Regions from separate parts of the Lactiplantibacillus sp. B652 genome, predicted to be linked through region 1. Evidence: predicted binding sites of a transcription regulator. Region 1 holds the regulator's gene; the other holds the start of a gene.

What was found. The regulator Rex, encoded in region 1, represses fermentation and respiration genes when NADH is low (regulators of the CRP and FNR family bind a similar motif). The targets are predictions, from matches to a motif close to TTGTGAANTANTTCACAA.
Region 2: the regulator Rex is predicted to act here: its motif matches at 1,605-1,622, upstream of pplA (extracellular electron transfer flavoprotein PplA).

What each region holds. Positions count from the first base shown of each region.
Region 1 is NZ_JAMSKY010000010.1:56,927-60,354, forward strand. Features, by position in the region: gene MZO40_RS12365 (ABC-F family ATP-binding cassette domain-containing protein) at 1-862, opposite strand, end outside; gene MZO40_RS12370 (redox-sensing transcriptional repressor Rex) at 1,031-1,708, shown strand; gene MZO40_RS12375 (CPBP family intramembrane glutamic endopeptidase) at 1,820-2,464, opposite strand.
Region 2 is NZ_JAMSKY010000009.1:20,245-23,672, forward strand. Features, by position in the region: gene MZO40_RS11315 (FAD:protein FMN transferase) at 1-430, opposite strand, end outside; gene pplA (extracellular electron transfer flavoprotein PplA) at 659-1,582, opposite strand; gene MZO40_RS11325 (FAD-dependent oxidoreductase) at 1,867-3,428, shown strand, end outside.

The DNA of each region.
Region 1 (3,428 bases):
ATGCCCGCACGATATTCCGGTTGACAAAGTCTTCAAGCTTGCTAATCTCGGCTTGTTGCTTTTCGTAATGTTTCCACTGAGCTTGAATCCGAGCGGCCTTTTCTTGCACAAACTGGTCGTAGTTCCCGGTATAGTGTACCATTTCGTGATGTGACAGGTCGTACACTTCATTGACGACGCGGTCTAGGAAGTAGCGGTCATGGCTGACAATCAGTAGGGCACCAGCATAGGATTGTAAGTAACTTTCCAGCCACGTCAACGTTTCAACGTCCAAGTGGTTGGTCGGTTCGTCCAGAATCAGTAAATCGCGCTTTTCTAGTAGTAGCTTTGCTAAGGCCAGTTGAGTTTTTTGTCCACCGGAAAGTTCGGTGACCGACTTGTCATAAACATCGGCATCGAACTGAAAACCGTGTAGGACACCACGGATTTCGGCCTGGTAGCCATAGCCATTTTTCTGTTGAAATTCTGTCTGAACTTGGTCGTAAGTTTTTAAGGTTTGTTGGTAGGCCTGGTCATCGTTCATGATGGCGGGGTCGCTGAGCTGATTTTCAAGCGCATGCATCCGCTTTTCAATGGCGTGTAGTTCAGCAAACACGCTGCTCATTTCTTCCCAGATCGTATTTTGACTATCCAATCCTTGGTCTTGAGCTAAGTAACCGATCGTTAGACCCTTGCGCATCGATATTTGGCCTTCGTCAGGCACGGTCTCGCCGGCAATCATTTTAAGTAAGGTTGATTTACCAGCACCGTTGCGGCCGACTAAGGCAACGCGGGCGTGTTCTTGGATGTCCATTTGTACGTTATCGAACAAGACATCGGCGCCAAAACGCCGCATAACTTGCTGTACTTGTAGTAAAATCACGCTTTATTAAGCTCCTTTCACATTTGATTCGTGAGATAATTGTAGCATATTGTTACGGTTCGACCCAATTATTCGGAATAATAAGTAATTATTATTTCACAAAGTCACAGGTTATGCTAGAATAGTGTCAGCAAATTCACAAACTTTTGATTGGGAGGAAACGTCCGAATGGCAGAGACAAAGATTCCACGGGCAACGGCAAAACGATTACCAATTTATTATCGCTATTTGAATATTTTACTAGACGCAGATAAGAAACGGGTATCGTCAACTGAATTGTCCGAGGCGGTTAAAGTAGATTCAGCAACGATTCGGCGTGATTTTTCGTATTTTGGGGCCCTCGGTAAACGCGGGTATGGATACGATGTTGAAACGCTGCTGGCATTTTTCAAAAAAATTCTAAATCAGGACACGCTAACCAACGTCGCGCTGATTGGGGTCGGTAATTTAGGCCACGCCCTGTTGAATTTTAATTTCCATAAAAATAGTAATGTCCGGATCTCAGCGGCTTTTGATGTTAATGAAGCCATTGCAAATACGGTCCAGAGTGGGGTTCCCGTCTATCCAATGACGGAACTCAAAAAGCAATTGATCGAACAACAGATTGAAATTGCCATCTTAACGGTGCCAACAACGGTTGTTCAAAAGATTACCGATGAGTTAGTTGATGCGAATGTTAAAGGCATCATGAACTTTACCCCATTGCGGATCTCAGTTCCAGAAACAGTGCGGGTTCAAAACGTTGATTTAACCAATGAATTACAGACCTTAATTTACTTTATTGAACATTATGGTCAACAATTGGGTGACAACGGTCAAGATGAACCAGACGAAGATGAAGATTAGTCTGCGCATGCATCTCAAGATTATGATACCAAAAAGCTTCTCTGAAATAAATTTTCGGAGAAGCTTTTTTGAACGTCTAAATTAATGCCACGAACGAATAAGCGACGCAATCTAATGAAGTGCAGTCAAGAGCGTCGGTACTACGACCGCAGCGTTCATCAAAATATGAGACGTCATCGAAGTCTGAATTCGGCCGGTATGTTGATAGAGCCAGCAGAACAGCAATCCAACGAAGGCGTAGAGAATTAGATGACCATCTGCGTGGGCGAGGCTGAAGAGAAAGCTCGAAATCAAGGCGGCCCCGATTTTGCCGGTCACCGCACTCAAGTTGCCAAAGATGACCTTGCGGAAGACGATTTCTTCCATAATTGGGGCACCCACGATAATGGCTAAGAAAAATACCGGGTATTGTTGCCCAACGGTGAGTAGGGTCGACGTATTGTTGGAAGCCGTCGATTGCCCCAACATCGCAGTTATTTTAAGAATCAGGACTTGGCCGACAATGACTAGGACGAGCCCAATCAGGCCCCATAGGATGGCGACCAGCCAGTTACTGCGCTGCTGCTCAACGGCGTTTTTGGCTGTCATTCGGCGTGCTAGCCACAGCAATAACAGTGCGCCGACCAAGTAGTCGACCGTTTGAATCAAGAAGACTTGGGACCCCAGTTGATGAAAGGCGGCCACTAAGACGCTTGGTAGCGCATAAACAATAAAATAAATAATCAGAATTAAGATTGATTGGCGGCGATTAACCATCAGCTCACGTCCTTTTTGAAAGTTTGTTTGATTTTTTCATTAACACACGCATTGTGTTCGTTAATTTATCATGAATCATGATTAAATCATGGTGTTTTCTGAGTTCAAGCCCGCCAGCTGAGACCCGCTGGAAACAGTGCGAATTTGCGTAAACCTGCTGTTGTGGATGCTTCCTACGCCGGCTGGAAGGTATTTCTGACAACGCTGGAACGCGATGGACACAGATTTAAGCCGACAAACCACGTCTTAAATACTGGTCTTCCACTAACCAAGCACACAACGCTTGCTAAGTGGAATTTCATCGCTGAGCATTGTCAGAAACACCTTCCAGCCGGGGATGGTATTCGAAAGGCAGACATGTGCGGCCCCAACATTTTGTTGGATTAGTCGTTGATTCCCTGGTACAGGGCCATTTTGACTTTAACTGTCAGACCGACTCCAACATATAGCAATACTTTTTACCAATGCTTTAAGGTTCCTGACAAACAGCTTCACTTAGCTTGTCAGAATCTTCTTTAGTCGTTTGAGATAGCAAAGTTTCGAATTATAAACAAAGGCTATTTTATCGACTAAATTCAAAACTAGTGTCCGTTGAAATTAGTGAATCATATCCAAGTAATCTGATCAGTACTAAAATGCCATAAAACAGCATCAATACTGATCAAAAAGTTTGCCTGAAGGGCCGGTCACTTAATATCCAGTGGTCAATTGTACCAAGATAGCTGGGCGTTCATCCGTCATTCGAGCGGTTTCCCGACCGGAGGGGCTGGCTGACAATGCTCAAATCGATGTCCGCCCTGTTCCAGCGTTGTCAGCCAGCCCCGGAGGTCGGAATCGGACGCGCATCGGCTGACGAACAGGAATCCACCAACTGGCACATTTTAATTATCATGAATACAAAATAATAACAAGCACAACACATATTAACACGATAATACCCATTATAGTCGATTTGACATTCTTT
Region 2 (3,428 bases), on a different contig from region 1:
AACCGATGTGCCAGAGCGACGTGATTGGTCCAATGGCTAAATCAAAGGATTCATCCGAATTTTCACTGTAGTAATAGGCTGCTTTGATCATCGGATAGATGTCCTTGCTAACGGTGACCGGGTGCTTACCAGCAGCCGCGTTGATTTTGTCGATTTCGGACCCTTTTTGATTGACCGTAATCTTTTTAGCTTCAGATTTCAGCAACTTAAAAGCACCGTCCAAAACCTTGTCTTTCCCTTTATTATAAATCCGTAGCGTCACCACGGTCCCCATCATGAACTGGGTATCTTCGATCGGTGTCTTGATCACCTTGGTTGGCTTCGGCCGACTGCTAGCGTTTTTTTGTTTACTGGAAGTGATTCCACAAGCAGACAGCGGTAAAATCAGTACCGCAATTAACCCAATTTGAATCCATTTTTTTAGCTTCATGCCCAATACTTCCCCTAGTTTATAATTTCAATCGTCATTATACCAAAAATTGTCCTAACATTTATACCAAAATTGACGCCATCCGGTGATGCTGATACAGTCGCTGCGACCCTTTTTAAGGCCAAAACGAGTTCTGCCTTCACCAGCTATGTCGTCTGATTTCGCTTAAGTAAAACAAAAGGCCCTCAGCATGCGCCTCAGGCCTCAAAAATTTAATCGTTAACTTGCTTATTCAGAGAAAATCATGTTGTCAACCGTGATCGTGTTAGTGTCACCCTTTTGTGCGGCATTTTGTAATTGTTCCGCATAAAGAATGAAGGTGCTGGATGATTCAGTCGCACCCGTCACAACGTCAACCTTAGTTGGATCACTGCTCTTGACCAAGGACTTGTTCAAAGCTGGTTGATAAGTCTTAGGATTGGTCTTAGCAACCTTCTTCATCTGCTTGTTGTAAGCAGCATCGTCAACTTTGGACTTGCCGTTCTTATTAACTTGGTTATATTCAGACTTAGTAATCTTGTTGTCCTTGACCGTGATGGCAAAGGTAACTTTATAACCATGTGAGTAGTTCTTTTCGTTCAGCTTGTAAGTGCCATCCTTCATCTTAGCGCCATTGTCGATCTTGATGGTAGACTTGTTACCCGCTTGCGCAGCTTGAACGAGTTGTTGCGTGTAGTTTTGGAACGTCTTGGAAGATTCCGTAGCACCCGTAACAACGTCGATGGAACCAACGTTACCAGTTGCAGCGGAGCCGGTCAACGTCTTGTTCAACTTAGGCATGTAAGTCTTAGGGTTGGTACCGGCGATCTTCTTCATTTGCTTGTTATATGAAGTATCGTCAACCTTGGACTTGCCGTTCTTGTTCACTTGGTCATAACTGGACTTTGTGATTTTCCCCTTATTGTTGACGGTGATGCTCATCTTAGTGCGGTAGCCATGTGAATAGTTTTGTTCTTCGAGCGCGTAAGTACCCGCTTTCATTTTGCTGCCGGCGGTTAATTTAGCAACCTTCGTTGTCTTAGCTGAAGAACTTGAAGAAGATTTCTTCGATGAACTTGAGCTTGAACTAGAAGAGCTGCTACCACAACCTGCTAAAGCTAATGCGGAGATTGCCACAACCAAGGCACCCGTAATAACTGATTTGATTTTCATGATATCCCACTCCTAACCTTTTTTGTATGAAAATTCACATTAATCTTAACGTTTTACCTGCAAATAGTCAATCCTATTTCATTAAATAAATGATATTTAGTCCCAGTATTGACGCATTTGGTAACGTTTTAGGTCATAACTATCATACCACTTTTTCTGGGTTCCATATAATGTGATTTATTATTCATTCTATCCCATAATCCATAGACAACCGCTTACATTATCGTTATAATTGTTAGTGGAATTATCTTTTTACACTATTTATTCAAGGGAGTTGTTACGCAATGGCAAAGAAAAATATTGTCGTTGTCGGTGCGGGGTTTGCTGGCGTTTACGCAACCAAAAAACTGTCCAAGCATTTTAAGAAAAATCCGGACGTTGAGATTACGTTAATTGACCGACATTCATACTTCACGTATATGACTGAATTACATGAAGTTGCCACGGAACGGGTGGAACCTGAGCATATTCAATATGATTTGCAACGGTTGTTCGCACGACGCAAAAATGTCCGTTTAGTTACGGATACGGTTACCGGCATTGATAAGGATGCCCAAACGGTCACAACTGAGCATGGGAGTTATCAATATGACCAACTGCTCATTAGTCTTGGTGGTGAATCCAATGATTTCGGTACGCCAGGGGTTAAGGAACACGGCTTTGAATTGTGGTCCTTCGAACAAGCGATGGCTTTGCGGTCACATTTATCAGCAATTATTCGGCGGGGCGCGGCAGAACTCGACCCTGCAAAACGCAAAGCGATGTTGACGTTCACCGTCTGTGGTTCTGGATTCACGGGGTCCGAACTAATTGGTGAACTGATTGAATATCGGGACGTCTTAGCACGGGACAACAAGCTCGACCCGAGAGAGATCACCTTACAATTAGTGGAAGCCGCCCCAACCATCATCAACATGCTCAATCGGACGCAAGCTGGTAAGGCTGAAACCTACATGAAGAAGCATGGTGTGGATATCATGACCAACTCCATGATTACGGAAGTCTTCGAAGACCACGTCAACTTAAAGGGCAAAGATCCGATTCAGACTTATACGTTGATCTGGACAGCCGGTGTGCGGGCCAACAGTATTGTCAAGAAGTTCGGTATCGAAACCAATCCACGGGGTGGTCGGCTGGTCGCCAACGAATTCATGCAAGCTAAGGACAGCGATAACATCTTCTTAGCTGGTGATTCGACGAGTTACCAAGAACCTGGCCAACCACGCCCAGTCCCACAAATCGTTCAAGGGGCTGAAGAAACTGCGGCTAAAGCGGTCGAAGGTATCATCAAGAACGTCGACAAGACCGATGTAACGATCAAGCCATTCAAAGGCGCTTATCAAGCATCCGTTGACTCGATTGGTTCTAAGTACGCCGTGGCTCAAGTCCTCGGCAAGTGGAACGTTTCAGGCTTTATTGCCGTTCTATTGAAGCACGCGATCAACTGGTTGTATTATGTTCAGATTTTCTCTGGCTACTACCTATTCCAGTACTTCATGCACGAATTCTTCCGGACACGCAACAACCGGAACGTCTTCCGTGGCTGGGTCTCACGTGCTGGTAACGTCCTCTGGAGTGTGCCATTACGGTTCTTCTACGGCGCAATGTGGTTGTGGGATTGCTGGACAAAAGTCCAGGGTTCTGAATCGTGGTTCACGGACAAGTTACGTTTACCGTTTGCCTGGCTACAAGCCGCCGCAACTAGTGGCGCTTCCGAAGCAACTAAGGCGGCTGCAACCAGTGGGGCCTCAGAAGCGGCTTCATCGACTGCCACAGCGGCTAAGGGTGTCTTCAGTCTTTCCTATATGTATGGTAAGGAACCACTGATGGTCTTTGATAAAATGCC